One region of the Paenarthrobacter sp. JL.01a genome, then DNA from elsewhere that is predicted to be linked to it. Evidence: predicted binding sites of a transcription regulator. Region 1 holds the regulator's gene; the other holds the start of a gene.
The links. The regulator LexA, encoded in region 1, represses DNA repair genes until DNA is damaged. The targets are predictions, from matches to a motif close to TCGAACANNTGTTCGA.
Positions count from the first base shown of each region.

Region 2: ruvA (Holliday junction branch migration protein RuvA) is a predicted target of LexA. The motif match lies at 2,667-2,682, and genes of this name have one in related genera.

Region 1 covers NZ_CP104877.1:1,669,753-1,677,362, forward strand. The annotation lists gene miaA (tRNA (adenosine(37)-N6)-dimethylallyltransferase MiaA) at 1-450, shown strand, start outside; gene dapF (diaminopimelate epimerase) at 497-1,465, shown strand; gene N5P29_RS07960 (class I SAM-dependent methyltransferase) at 1,446-2,060, opposite strand; gene hflX (GTPase HflX) at 2,571-4,133, shown strand; gene N5P29_RS07970 (ATP-dependent DNA helicase) at 4,126-6,186, shown strand; gene lexA (transcriptional repressor LexA) at 6,191-6,934, opposite strand; gene N5P29_RS07980 (LysM peptidoglycan-binding domain-containing protein) at 7,281-7,610, shown strand, end outside.
Region 2 covers NZ_CP104877.1:2,492,394-2,500,003, reverse strand. The annotation lists gene N5P29_RS11745 (Mur ligase family protein) at 1-456, opposite strand, end outside; gene pdxT (pyridoxal 5'-phosphate synthase glutaminase subunit PdxT) at 558-1,259, shown strand; gene N5P29_RS11735 (YebC/PmpR family DNA-binding transcriptional regulator) at 1,263-2,018, shown strand; gene ruvC (crossover junction endodeoxyribonuclease RuvC) at 2,063-2,641, shown strand; gene ruvA (Holliday junction branch migration protein RuvA) at 2,743-3,387, shown strand; gene ruvB (Holliday junction branch migration DNA helicase RuvB) at 3,380-4,456, shown strand; gene yajC (preprotein translocase subunit YajC) at 4,602-4,985, shown strand; gene secD (protein translocase subunit SecD) at 5,100-6,851, shown strand; gene secF (protein translocase subunit SecF) at 6,851-7,610, shown strand, end outside.

The DNA.
Region 1 (7,610 bases):
CTTGGCGACGCGCGAAGGGTAATCCGCGCCCTTGAGGTTTTCGGACTCACGGGTCGCCCGTTCAGCTCCTTCATGCCCCAGCGCGAGTATTACCAGCCCGCCGTCCAGATCGGCTTGTCCGTGGACCGTGAAGAACTCAGGGAGCGCCTTGCCCGCCGCGTGCACCGGATGGTGGAGGCAGGCCTTGCCGAAGAGGTTCAGCGCCTCGACGCCCAGGGGTTGCGAAAGGGAAAGACGGCGTCGCGGGCCTTGGGCTATGCGCAGTTCCTCCGGGTCCTGGATGGCGACATGGACGTGCCGGAGGCAGTAGAGGAAACCATCGTCTCGACCAGGCAGTTTGCCCGCCGCCAGCTCACCTGGTTCCGCGCTGATCCGCGGATTTCCTGGCTGGACTGGACGGACCCGGACATCGTCTCCAAGGCAGTGTCGTTGGTTGGCGCCCACGGCTAGCTTGGCAATTTCTGGCCGAACAGGCGTGGAAGGTAGCCTTGATTCCATGGATGCAAACGCCGCAGTTCCCACCCGCCAGCCCGCTGCTGCCGAGACCACCAATGCCACATCAAGCCTGGCCGGATTGGCGTTTTCCAAGGGGCATGGAACCGGCAATGACTTTGTCCTGATTGCCGATCCCGGGGACGCACACGAAATCACTGCCGAGCAGGTTGCCCAACTGTGCAACCGCCACACCGGCATCGGCGGCGACGGCCTCATCCGAGCCGTTCCTTCCCGGTTCCTCCCGGAAGGCCGGGCGTTGTTGGAGGTGGATTCCGCAGCAGAGTGGTTCATGGACTACCGCAACGGCGATGGCTCCCTGTCAGAGATGTGTGGCAATGGCGTGCGGGTCTTTGTCCACTTCCTCAGCGAACAGGGCCTGGTGGACCTTGGCCCGGGTGAAATCCTGACGATCGGCACCCGTGGAGGTGTCAAGAAGGTGGTTCGAACGGCCAACGGGTACGCCGTGGACATGGGTCCCTGGGAGTTCATCTTCCCTGACGAGGCAACGAGCAAGGCGATGGACGCCCTGGTCAGCGCCGACGGCCTCGAAGTGGCCCGTCCCGGCCTCTCAGTCAGCATGGGCAACCCGCACACGGTTGTTGCCTTGGCTGAACTCAGCGAGCTCTCGGCTACACAGCTGTTCAAAGCACCCGTGGTCGATCCCAAACCGGCCAATGGCACGAATGTTGAATTCGTCGTCCCCGCCGAACCGCTGGTGGAGGACGGAGTGGGAACCATCACCATGCGCGTGCATGAGCGCGGCGTGGGGGAGACCCAATCCTGCGGCACCGGAGCCTGTGCAGCGGCAGTGGCGATCCGCCACTGGGCGGGCAGCACCGCTCCCAACGATTGGCATGTAAACGTGCCTGGCGGCGTCGTCGATGTGAAATTCTTCCCCGGCGCAGGCGGCCGCGAGCACGTAGAGCTCAGTGGCCCTGCCGTCATTGTGGCTAGCGGGACGCTTTCCTGACGCGAAGGATCCTAAAGGACTTGGAGGTGCTCTCACGGGACACCGTGAACGACTCGTCCAATTCAGCTGCCAGCCAACGCTGCAGGGAGTCCGAACCCAGGTTCTTTTGAACCACCAGCCACGCGTTCCCGCCGGGAGCGAGCCGGGGCAGCCAGGTGAGCAGCAGGGAGTGCAGCTCGTCCTTGCCGATGCGGATCGGGGGATTGGACCAGATAGTGTCGAACTCGACGGCGGGGTCCACCTCCTGCGGCAAGCTTGCCGTTACGTTGTCCAGGCCCAGTGCGGCCGCATTCTCGTTGGTCAGCACCACGCAGCGCTCGTTGACATCCACGGCGTAGACACGGGCATTGGCTGCCTTCAGCCCGAGCGTCAGGGCAATAGGACCCCAACCGCAGCCGATGTCCAAAAGGTTGCCACGGGGCGACGGGGGCGGGACATCCGACAGGAGGATCGCCGTACCCTTGTCGATACCGTCGGGACTGAAGATTCCTGAGGAGGTCTGCAGGTGGCGCGTAGCACCGGCGAGCTCCACCGTGAGCGGCTTGCGGGTGAACGGTCCAGCCGGTTGGGCGGTGAAATAGTGTGCAGACTCCATAATTTGCCAGATTAGTTGGCTATCGGCGCCTTGGGAAACTGCCTTCGACCGGGGCCCGGTTTGACAGGGCTGATAGTATTTAGTCCATGTTCTTGATCTTTGAGTAATTCGCCGAATCCACGCCTGGACTGCAGGCGTTCGACGGCACCGCCCGCGATGCAGGCCCGGCTTGGCTCCAATGCCCGGCTCACGGCCTTTCCGCCAGGCAGGTCCCACCGGCAACAGTCCGCCTCCACGACTCCGTGGCGCCGGACGCTCAGAAGATCGCTCCCCGCCCTGTTTCCAGGATCACATCGCCTGACGGCAGATCCGTGGGGCAGTACCAGGACTTCCGACACGCCGAGGCCTTCCCGCGGATCCACCAGATCACCGACGCCAGAGCCCAGTGAGCCATCGGCGTCCAGCACACAGGAGACCATTTTGGCCCAAGCCGGTCAGCCCAGCGCGAAGAGCGCCCCATCCAGCAACAAACAGCACTATTCTGGAATTGCCGAACAGTCTAAGGAGACCATGACCACCCAGAATCATTCCGGATCCGATTCCGACGCCCAGGACATGAGTCCTGAACAAATCCAGGCCGTCATCGACCGGATTCTTTCCAAGGATGTCCCCGCGCACGCATCCGACGACAACGACGCCAATGGCGTGTTCGGCAAGGCACAGGCCATTTCAACCCTGGACCAAGAGCACAGCATTTTCGACGGCGACCAGGAAGACCTCGCCGAACGCCGCGCCCTGCGCCGTACCGCAGGACTGTCCACCGAACTCGAAGACGTCACCGAAGTTGAATACCGGCAGCTGCGCCTTGAGCGCGTCGTCCTGGCCGGCCTTTGGACAGAAGGCACGTTGGCCGACGCGGAGAACTCCCTGCGTGAACTGGCGGCCCTGGCAGAAACCGCAGGCTCGGAAGTCCTCGACGGTCTGGTTCAACGCCGCACGAAGCCTGACCCCGGAACGTTCCTCGGCTCCGGCAAGGCACAGGAACTCAAAGACATCGTCGCCGCCACGGGTGCCGATACCGTCGTCGTAGACACCGAACTGGCCCCGTCCCAGCGACGCGGGCTGGAGGACATTGTCAAGGTCAAGGTCGTCGACCGGACCACGCTCATCCTGGACATCTTCGCCCAGCACGCCAAGAGTCGCGAAGGCAAGGCCCAGGTGGAGCTCGCCCAGTTGGAATACCTGCTTCCACGCCTTCGTGGTTGGGGTGAATCCATGTCCCGACAGGCCGGTGGCCAGGTCGGTGGTGCCGGTGCCGGCATGGGCTCACGTGGTCCCGGTGAAACGAAAATCGAACTGGACCGTCGCCGAATCCGTACGCGCATGGCCAAACTGCGGCGTGAGATCGCCGCGATGAAGCCGGCCCGCGAGACCAAACGTGCCAACCGCCGTCGTAATGCTGTTCCGTCCGTCGCGATCGCCGGGTACACCAACGCCGGTAAGTCCTCGTTGTTGAACCGCCTGACCGACGCCGGTGTCCTGGTGGAGAACGCCCTGTTCGCCACGTTGGATCCGACCGTCCGCAAAGCGCAAACCCCCGACGGCATCGGCTACACCTTGGCCGACACCGTGGGTTTCGTGCGTTCCCTGCCCACCCAACTGGTAGAGGCCTTCCGGTCGACACTGGAGGAAGTGGCTGACGCGGACCTCATTCTTCATGTCGTGGACGCTTCACACCCGGACCCCGAGGGGCAGATCGCCGCAGTGCGCGCTGTCTTTTCCGAGGTGGATGCACGCAAGGTTCCCGAAATCATCGTCCTGAACAAGGTTGATGTGGCAGACCCCTTCGTGGTTGAGCGCCTCAAGCAGAAAGAACCCCGTCACGCCGTGGTTTCCACCCGTACGGGCGAGGGAATCGCTGAACTGCTGGAGGACATCAGCCAGTCCATTCCGCGCCCGGGTGTGCGGCTTGAGCTGCTGATTCCCTACGATCGCGGCGAGCTGATCAGCAAGCTGCACAGCTCCGATTCGGAAATCCTAAGCATTGACCACGAGGAACACGGCACACGCATCGTGGTCATGGTCCGTGAAGGACTGGCAGCCGAACTGGAGTCATTCGTCAGCAATGGTTGAGAAGGTGGCGGCGGACGCCGTCGAGTCGGTGGGGGAGAAGACCACCCTCGAACTGTTGGACCGGGCTGTGGCCGGCATGGGCGGGCAAAGCCGTGCCGGCCAGCACGAAATGGCCAAGCACGTAACCCGGGCCATCGAAAACGGGGAGCATCTGCTGGTCCAGGCGGGAACGGGAACAGGTAAGTCTCTGGCTTACCTGATTCCGTTGATCGCACATTCCATGGACAGCGACAAACCGACGCTCGTGTCCACCGCCACCTTGGCTCTCCAGACCCAGATTGTCGGCAGGGACCTGCCGCGGTTGCTGGAGACCATCAACCCCGCACTCGAGCGGCCGGTCAACGTGGCGCTCGTGAAGGGCCGTGCCAACTACGTCTGCCTGCAGAAGCTCGAGGGTGGCTTTCCCAGTGAAGAGCCGTCGGAAGGCCAACTGTTCTCCCTGGGCGAGGACACCAGTGTTCCGCACTTCGCGGCGTCCATGGGAGGACCGCAATCACAGCTTGGCAAGGAAGTAGTCCGCCTTCGTGAATGGGCTGAGAAGACTGCCACGGGCGACCGCGATGAACTGATGCCCGGCGTCACGGACCGGGCCTGGCGACAGGTGTCTGTGACGTCCATGGAGTGCCTGGGGGCCCAGAAATGCCCACTCGCGGAGGAGTGCTTCAGCGAGCTGGCCCGGGCCCGGGCCGCTGAGGCCGACGTCGTTGTCACCAACCACGCCATGCTTGCCGTCAGCGCCTTCGAGGGCTTGGCCGTCCTGCCTGAATACGATGTCGTGGTGGTTGACGAAGCCCACGAACTGCAGGACCGCGTGACCGGTGCGGTGTCAGGGCAGTTGTCAGTGGCCATGGTCCATGCGGCTGCCTCCAGTGCACGGAAACACACGGCCATTACGGTCGATGCCCTCAACGCAGCTGCCGATCGCCTTGATATGGCCATCGCCGGGGTCCCGAACGGCCTGTTGCCCAACGGACTGAACGACGAACAGCTCGACTGCCTGGACCAACTGCGCGATGCCACACGTGCTGCTCTGTCCGATTCGAAGACAGATTCCTCGAATGCCGCAGACGGCGGCAGGCAGCTGGCGCGGTCCCGGCTCATGCTCATCCTCGAGCTGTGCGAGCGGATGCTCGCGGCCAAGGAGAACCGGGAAGTAGTTTGGTTTTCCCGTAACAGCACCTTTGATCCCCAACAGGGATACTCGCAGCCTGACGAGACCGCGCCGGCGCTGATCAACATCGCCCCGCTGAGCGTCGCCGGCCGGTTGCGCGAAGGCTTGTTCGCCGACCACACGGTGGTGCTGACTTCGGCCACGCTGGCCATTGGCTCGGCTTTTGAACCCGCCGCCGGGGGTCTTGGCCTGATTGGTGACGGCGCCCCCAGCTGGACAGGTATCGACGTCGGTTCGCCGTTCGATTACCCCAAGCAAGGGGTGCTGTACGTAGCGAAGCATCTTCCCAAACCCGGCCGCGGAACATCCCCTGAGGCCCTGGATGAGCTGGAAGACCTGATCCGGGCATCGGGCGGTGGAGCGCTGTGCCTGTTCTCATCACGGCGGGCATCCGAAGAGGCAGCAGAAGCCATGCGGCTGCGCCTTGATGTGGACATCCTCTGCCAGGGCGAGTCCACCATGGCGGCCCTGGTCAAGCAGTTCGCCGATGAGCCGGACACATGCCTCTTCGGAACCATGTCCCTGTGGCAGGGAGTGGACGTGCCAGGCGGTTCATGCCGCCTGGTGGTCATCGACCGGATTCCGTTCCCGCGGCCCGATGACCCCCTCATGACTGCCCGCTCCCGTGCGGTGGCGCAGTCCGGCGGCAACGGATTCATGGCGGTTTCGGCCACCCACGCTGCCACCCGGCTGGCGCAGGGCGCGGGGCGCCTGATCCGTTCAACGGGGGACAAGGGGGTAGTGGCCGTCCTGGATTCACGGCTCTCGACAGAACGCTATGGAGGGTTCCTGCGGGCCGCTCTGCCGCCCTTCTGGGCCACGACGGACCGTTCGGTGGTACGCGGCGTCCTGGAGCGCCTGGGATCCGCCCGGAAGGCCTGAGAGGCTAGATGGAGCGAAGTACGGACACGACCTTGCCCATGATGGTTGCCTGGTCGCCGAGGATGGGTTCGTACTGGGTGTTCTGGGGCAGCAGCCAGGTGTGTCCGTCCCGCTGACGGAACGTTTTCACGGTGGCTTCATCATCGAGCAGCGCCGCCACGATGTCGCCGTTGATGGCGTCGTTCTGACGGCGGACAACCACCCAGTCACCGTCGCAGATGGCGGCATCGATCATGGAGTCTCCGGCGACCTTGAGCATGAAGAGCTCACCGTGTCCCACGAGCTGCCTGGGCAGCGGGAGCACGTCCTCAACGGTCTGGTCGGCTAGGATCGGCCCACCTGCTGCAATGCGGCCGACCAGCGGAACCATGGCGGTGTCGCTGGCGCTTGCCAGTTCGGTGACGGCCATCCCGCCGGCGCTTCGCAGCGTTGCCGGAGCCTCGACGCCCGGGATCGGGCCGCCGTCGAGGGTCAGGGGCATCAGCACCTCCATGGCGCGGGGTCGTTTGGGGTCCCTGCGGAGGTAGCCAAGTTTTTCCAGCTGTGACAGTTGGTGAGTCACGCTGGACAGGCTGGCCAGTCCCACGGTGTCCCCAATTTCGCGCATGCTGGGCGGATAGCCGTTGTCATTGACTGAGCGCTGGATGGTCTCCAGGATCTTCTTCTGACGTACGGTCAGGCTCTTGGGAGTCTTTTGGGGCTGTTGGCTTCGCAGGGGTGCCCCGCCGCCTGTGGCTTTTGCTGCCATGTTCGCCAATGCCTTTCCTTCCGCCCCGAAGAGAGCCGGGGATGCAGGGCCTGGAAAAAATGTCAGACCCTCCTGTTCCACTGAAACAGTGCTGTTTCTTCACTCAAACGTAGGGCAGGCACAGGCGTTTATCAAACATTTGTTCTAGCGAGTCTCGACACCGTTCGTTGATAAGTGCTAAAAATGTCATAGCAAGGTTCGAATATGTGTTCTATAAACCTCGCGCTGATGGTGGATGTTCGAACAAGCCGTTCGAACATCCGGCGTCGCCGGGAGGAACACAAAGAATTGGCAGCGCTGCTCCGGGGCCTCCGGAGCGGCGCAATAGCTCAGAAGGGCTCAGCTCATGTCCGCAATCACTTCGTTCGCTGATTTCCGTACCGCACCGGCGCCCGCACGTCTTCGCCTCACCCGCCGGGGCCGCATGGTCTTCTTCGGAATCCCTGCCATGCTCCTGGTGGCTGCGCTCCTTAGCCTCGCCGGGGTTATCACCTCGCCAGCCAAGGCATCGGACTCCCAGGTGCAGTTGCAGCCGCCCGTTGCAGTGTCCGTGACAGTGCAGCCCGGCCAGTCGCTGTGGGGTATTGCCGGTGCTGCCGCTCCGGAGCGGGACCCACGCGAAGTCATTGCCGAAATCATCCAGCTGAACGACCTCCGCGGTGGCCGGATCCTGCCG
Region 2 (7,610 bases), 820 kb from region 1:
AAGGAGGCGGGCAGTCTTGTCGATTTCGCCGAAGCGGTCCAACTGGTCGCGCAGGACATTGAGCAGGAGGCTGAACCGGGGAGGAACCTTGTTCACGAAATGCACGGCGTGGGCTTCATCCAGTTCAAGGACTGCGATGTCGGCATCGAGCTTGCCCCGCCAGTCGACCTCGCCCAGCAATGATGCTGCCACCCCCCTGGTGAAGTTGCTGCCGGTGCGGTTGGTGAAGACCTTCAGGCCTTGGCTTTCCAGCAGTTCCACCACCATCTTGGTGGTGGTGGTCTTGCCGTTGGTGCCGCTGACGACGGCTACGCCGTGGGGCAATGACGCCAGCGTGCGCTGCATGAAACGGGGATCAATTTTCTCGACCACCAGGCCGGGGAACGCCGACCCTCCGCCCCGAAGCCGGGACAGTGTGCGGACCAGCTTGCCGAGGGGGACGCTGTAGGAAAGCATGCTCTGTAATATATCCCAGTCGCGGCATGGAACCCGGGTCGCAGCAGTGCCAGGCTGCTTCCCGGCACTGCCCGAAGCGTCGGGGCCACTATGATGGATCAATGACCAACCCCCTTTCCGACGCTTCATCACGCGTGGGCGCAGGCCTCCGGATCGGCGTTCTGGCACTCCAGGGCGATTTCCGTGAGCACATCCACGCCGTCGAGTCCGCGGGAGCAACAGGTGTGGGCATCCGCCGGCCCTCCGAGCTGGATGACATCGACGGCCTGATCATCCCCGGTGGCGAATCCACCACCATTGACAAACTGTCCCGGATCTTCGAAGTCCGCGAACCGATCCAGCAGCGGATCGCGGAGGGACTTCCCGTGTACGGCTCTTGTGCAGGGATGATCCTCCTTGCCAATGAGATTGCCGACCCCGCCACCGACCTCAAGGGAAACCCGCAGCAGACCTTCGGTGGCCTGGATATCACTGTTCGCCGCAACGCCTTCGGCCGCCAGCGCGAGTCCTTCGAAACGGACCTCGATTTCAAGGGGCTGGACTTCAGTGCCGGACAGGACGGCGTGGACCCCGTTCACGCAGTATTCATCCGCGGACCCTGGGTTGAGCGCGTGGGAGAGGGCGTGGACGTACTGGCCCAAGTCGATCCCGACCACGCCAGCCACACCGCCGCTTTGCATGGAGTGGCTAGAATTGTTGCAGTGCGCTCCGGCCGTTTGCTGGCCACCTCCTTCCATCCGGAAGTGACAGGGGAGAAGCGTGTGCATGAACTCTTTATTCGAATGATCAGAGGAGAAGCGTAAAGCATGTCAGGCCACTCCAAATGGGCGACCACCAAGCACAAAAAAGCCATCATTGACAGCAGGCGTGCAAAGTCGTTCGCAAAACTGATCAAGAACATCGAAGTTGCTGCCCGTATGGGTGGACCCGACCTGGCCGGCAACCCGGGCCTGGAACTCGCCGTCACCAAGGCAAAGAAGACTTCTGTCCCCAACGACAACATCGACCGTGCCATCAAGCGCGGCGCCGGCCTCACCGGTGAAGTCGTGGACTACACCGAGATCATGTACGAAGCCCGTGGCCCCCAGGGCTCGGCTTTGCTGATCGAGTGCCTTACCGACAACAAGAACCGGGCGGCCTCCGAAGTCCGCCTGGCCATCTCCCGCAACGGCGGAACCATCGCCGATCCGGGCTCGGTCAGCTACCTGTTCGCCCGCAAGGGGGTCGTGGTTCTGCCGAAGAACGGCCTCAGCGAAGACGACATCCTCATGGCCGTCCTGGACGCAGGTGCTGAGGAAGTCAAGGACAGTGGCGAGAACTGGGAAATCCACTCGGAGCCCTCTGATCTCCAAGCCATCCGGGATGCTCTCAAGGAAGCCGGGATCGAATACGAAACCGACGAAGCCGAATTTGTTCCGTCGATGCAGGTCGACCTCGACATTGACGGCGCGAAGAAGTTCATGAAGCTCGTCGACGCGCTCGAGGACCTGGACGATGTCCAGAACGTCTACAGCAACGCGGACTTCAGCGAGGAAGTGCAGGCTGCCCTCGACGCCGAGTAGGCGCAGCAGCATTCAGTATTGATCATCAACAGGAAGGCCCGGACTTGACTCTTCGTGTATTGGGAGTCGATCCGGGCCTTACCCGTTGCGGCATCGGTGTAGTGGACATCGAGCGGAACCGCCGTGCGACCATGGTTGCCGTTGGGGTAGTGGGTACCTCCGCCGACTTGACCCTGGACAAGCGCTTGCTGGTCATAGCCCAGGCCATCGACGAGTGGCTTGACCTGCACAAGCCGGACGTCGTCGCCGTCGAGCGTGTCTTTTCGCAGATGAACGTCAGCACTGTCATGGGCGTGGCCCAAGCCTCGGGCGTGGTGATCGCCGCCGCGGCGCGCCGGAGCATCCCGGTGGCGCTGCATACGCCCTCGGAAGTGAAAGCCGCGGTGACGGGCAGTGGCTCGGCGAACAAGGACGCCGTCACCAAGCTTGTCACCAAGATCCTGCGCCTTGACGCACCCCCGAAACCCGCGGACGCAGCAGATGCCCTCGCCCTTGCCCTGACGCACGCCTGGCGGGCCGGAAGCGGAATGGGAACAGCAGGCGGAGCTGGTGGCGGAGGCACGCTGACACCTGCCCAGAAGGCGTGGGCGGATGCCGAAGCCAAAGCGCGCCGTGCACGGTGATACCCCGCTGTCCTTGCTAGGGTATTCGTAGATATGTTCGGATAGTCAGTCCAGGCCGCAGATCCAGGTGGCAGGGCAGGCAGTATTTCAGGAGCCGGGTCTTGATCAGTTTTCTTCGTGGAACCGTAGCCCACGTTGGTTTGTCCAGCGCGGTCATCGACCTCAATGGCGTGGGCATGAGCGTGTTCGCGACGCCGCAGACCCTGAGCCACCTGAAGGTAGGGGCAGACGCCAAGCTCTTTACCTCCATGATCGTCCGCGAGGACTCCCTTACACTCTTTGGCTTCGCCGCCGACGACGAGCGGGAAGTTTTCGATGTCCTCCTCAGCGTCAGCGGGGTGGGACCGCGGCTGGCCTTGGCCGTGCTCGCTGTCCACGAACCGGAGGCCATCCGCGTTGCAGCACACACCGGAGACGGGAAGGCCTTCACGAAAGTTCCCGGCATCGGTCCCAAGGTTGCCGGCCGGATAGTCCTTGAGCTCGCTGGCAAGTTGGTTCCGCATGGCACTGGCACCGCATCCACACCGGCAACCGCCGTCAAAGCTGAGTGGAAGCCCCAGGTGGTGGCCGCCATGACCAGCCTTGGCTGGTCGGAGAAGGATGCCAACGGCAGCATCGACAAGGCCATGGCCGACTCGCCGGAATTGGTGGATGCAGGAAATGTCGCACAGATCCTCCGGGCCACGCTGCGGTGGCTGGGCCAGGACGGAGCACGCGCCGGTAACCGTGTAGGCACCCGTGGCTGAGCAGTCACTGGTCAGCGGGGGAGAGGAACCGGAAGAGCGGGTCATCGAGGCGGCCCTTCGTCCGAAGAACCTGCATGACTTTGTGGGCCAGCACCGGGTCCGCAAGCAGCTTGCGCTGGTACTTGAGGCGTCAAAAATGCGTGGCCGCAGTGCCGACCACGTGCTCATGTCCGGTCCTCCCGGTCTCGGCAAGACCACGCTGGCCATGATCATTGCGGCGGAGATGAATGCTCCGCTGAGGATCAGCAGTGGTCCGGCCATCCAGCATGCCGGAGACTTGGCCGCGATTCTGTCCTCCCTCTCCGAAGGAGAGGTTCTTTTCCTCGACGAGATCCACCGCATGTCCCGGCCGGCGGAAGAGATGCTCTACATGGCCATGGAAGACTTCCGCGTGGACATCGTGGTGGGCAAAGGGGCAGGTGCCACGGCCATTCCGCTTGAGCTGCCTCCCTTCACCCTGGTAGGAGCGACCACCCGCGCCGGCCTGCTCCCTGGTCCGCTGCGGGACCGTTTCGGTTTTACCGGCCACCTTGAGTTCTACTCCGTGGCCGAGCTTGAACTTGTCCTGCGCCGTTCCGCCGGCCTGCTGGACCTGAAGGTCAACTCGGCCGGATTCACGGAGATTGCCGGCCGCTCACGCGGAACGCCGCGTATCGCCAACCGGCTGCTTCGCCGTGTCCGTGACTGGGCGCTTGTCCACGGCATTGACCAGATCGACGCGCGGTCAGCCTCAGCTGCTTTGGACATGTACGAAGTGGACCAGCGTGGCCTTGACCGCTTGGACCGCTCTGTCCTTGAAGCGCTCATCACCAAGTTCAACGGCGGTCCGGTGGGGCTGTCCACCCTGGCGATTGCCGTGGGTGAAGAGGCAGAGACCGTCGAGACAGTGGCGGAGCCTTTCCTCGTGCGGGAAGGGCTGCTGGGCCGCACCCCGCGCGGACGCATTGCGATGGCTTCAGCCTGGACCCATCTGGGGTACGCGGTGCCGGCCGGTGTGTTCGGACAAGAGACCCTTGCATTGTTTGACGAGGACGAAAACCACGCCGAGAGCGTAGATACTGCGGGTTAACACGCTGCGTTCAGCTTTTCCCTCTAGACTGGTATGACGCTCGGCACGTTCGAGTCCTTGATCCATGCGCCAGCCTCGCGGATCTGCCAGGGACGTTGCCGTGAACCAAAACGTAAGTACAGAACGGAACTTCCCTGTGGATCCAATGACCATATTGCTGTTCGTCATGCTTGGACTCTTTGTCTTCATGATGTTCCGCCGCAACAAGAAGACCCAGCAGCAGCAGGCTGAGATGCAGTCCAAGTTTGCTCCCGGAGTCGACGTCATGACCAGCTTCGGCCTCTTCGGCCGGATCGTGTCCATCGACGAAGCGGAGAACAAGGTCGTTATCGAGCTCTCCCCGGGCAATGAGGCCACGGTTCACCGCCAGGCCGTTACCAAGGTTGTTGAGGCAACTCCCGAGGAAGCCCCTGTGGTTCCGGATGACGCTTCTTCCTTGACCGCAACAGGTACTGAAACCCCTGCGGCCGGCGAGACGCCGGAAGAGACCATTGCGCGCCTCAACAAAGAGGACAAGAAGGACAACTAGCACCGTCAGTCGCGGCACCACCGCGCAAGGCAACTTCTACGGCAGCGGAAAGCCGCCGGCAGACGCTCACCAGCGTCCGCCGGCGGCTGTCCGGCGATAACAGGAAGATTGAAAATGGCAAGGACCGGCCCCAAAAATTCAGCCCGCAGGGTGCTGACATGGCTTGGAGCAATATTCGTTGTACTCACCGTCGTCCTGGCTGGCGGTGTGATGACCGGCCATGCAAGCTGGGCGCCCAAGCTTGCACTGGACCTCGAAGGTGGAACCCAGATGATCCTGGCACCCCGTGTGGAGGGTGCCTCGGACATCAACGAGGAACAGCTCAACCAGGCGGTGGCGATCATCCGCCAGCGCGTTGACGGTTCCGGCGTCGCCGAGGCCGAAATCAGCACCCAGTCCGGCCGCAACGTGGTTGTAAGCCTCCCGGGCACCCCTTCGAAGGAAACCCGCGACCTCATCCAGGCCTCGGCTGATATGAACTTCCGGCCTGTTATAGCCGCTGGAGACCCAGCTGCTATTCCCGCCGAGCAGCGGACCCCGGATGACAAGTTGAACAAGCCCACCGCCGAGCCGACGAACGCCAGCGACATCAACTGGGTCACCCCGGATGTCCAAAAGGAGTTTGAGGCGCTGGATTGCGTGAACCCGTCCAACGAAAAGCGCGACCGCTCGGACCCCGCCAAGCCTCTGGTGGCTTGCGAGCCCGCCACTGACAAGACCCCTGCCGTCAAGTACATCTTGGGCCCGGTCGAGGTCAAGGGCCAGGACATCAGCGATTCCACGTTCTCCCAGGTCCAGGGTGCCCAGGGTTCGGTGACCAACTCCTGGGGCGTGAACATCGTCTTCAACGGCGATGCCACCGCAAAGTTCAAAGCAGTTACCGAACGCCTGAACCAGTTCTACGTTGCAGCCCAGGCACAGGGCACTCAGGATCCGAAGTCCCAGTTCGCCATTGTCCTTGACGACAAAGTGATTTCGGCACCTCGCTCCCTTGCTGTCATCACCGACGGAAAGCCACAGATCACCGGCAACTTCACGCAGGCCAGCGCCAAGGCGTTGTCCGACCAGCTGCGCTATGGCGCACTGCCCATCAGCTTCGAGATCCAGTCGCAGGAGCAGATCTCGGCAACGCTCGGTGGCGACCAGCTGCGACTCGGTCTACTGGCCGGCATGATCGGCCTGTTGCTGGTTGTGGTGTACTCGCTCTTCCAATACAGGGCCCTGGGATTCGTGACCATCGCCTCCTTGATAGTGGCCGGGTTGCTCACCTACCTTGCCATCGCCATCCTCGGCTGGACCGAAAACTACAGGTTGTCCTTGGCCGGTGTAGCAGGCTTGATCGTGGCCATCGGCCAGACAGCGGACTCCTTCATCGTCTACTTCGAACGCATCCGTGACGAACTGCGCGAGGGGCGCGGGCTGGTGTCCGCCGTCGAAAACGGCTGGAAGCGTGCCAAGCGCACCGTTCTGGCCTCCAAGGCCGTCAACCTTCTTGCCGCGGTGGTCCTGTACTTCGTGGCGGTTGGAAACGTCCGAGGCTTCGCCTTCACCTTGGGCTTGACGGCCCTTGCGGACCTCCTTGTGGTGTTCATGTTCACGCATCCGATGCTGCAGGTTCTCGCCCGGACCAAGTTCTTCGGCGAAGGACACCGCTTCTCCGGACTGTCGCCGGACCGCCTCGGTGCCGTCCCGCTGTACCGCGGAGCCGGCCGGCTCCGGACTCCGGAAGACAAGCCGACTCCGGTCCGCGCCCGGAACGCCGGAGCGGCCGCTGAAGCCGAACGACGCATGACCATCGCCGAACGGCGCCTTGCCGCGAAGGGCCAACTGACCGGCACTTCCAACGGCAGCAAGGAGGAGAAGTAATGACAACGAGCTTCGCAACCTTCGGCCATGAGCTTTACACGGGCAAGCGCTCGTACAACTTCGTCAATTCAAAGAAGATCTGGTTCACCATCGCGGCTGTGGCCGTGGCGCTGTCCATCCTCATCCCGGTGGTCAAGGGTGGCTTCAACCTTGGCATCGAGTTCCGCGGTGGCTCGGAGTTCACTGTCTCCAACGTGAGCACCACCGACGCAGCGCTCGGCGAGCGGGCTGTGCATGACGTCGTTCCGGACGCGATTCCGCGCGTTGCAAACGTTGCGGGAAACACCATGCGGATCCAGACGGATCAGCTGACCGACGACGAGACCAACCGCATCAAGGACGGGCTCACCAGCGCCTATGGAGTCACGGCGAACGAGGTCACCTCCAACTTCGTCGGACCGACCTGGGGCCAGGACGTGACCCGGCAAGCCCTCATCGGCCTGGTGGTCTTCGTCGGCTTGGCTGCGGTCCTCATGGCCCTGTACTTCAGGACCTGGAAAATGTCCCTGTCAGCGCTTGTTGGCATGCTCGTCACGATGTTCACCACCGCGGGTGTCTACGCTTTGAGCGATTTCGAAGTCACGCCGTCGGCCATCATCGGCTTCCTGACTGTCTTGAGCTACTCGCTCTACGACACCGTGGTGGTCTTCGACAAGATCCGCGAGAACACCTCTGACATCTCCACCTCCACGCGACGTACCTTCGGCGAAGAAGTCAACCTCGCGGTGAACCAAACCCTGGTCCGCTCCATCAACACCA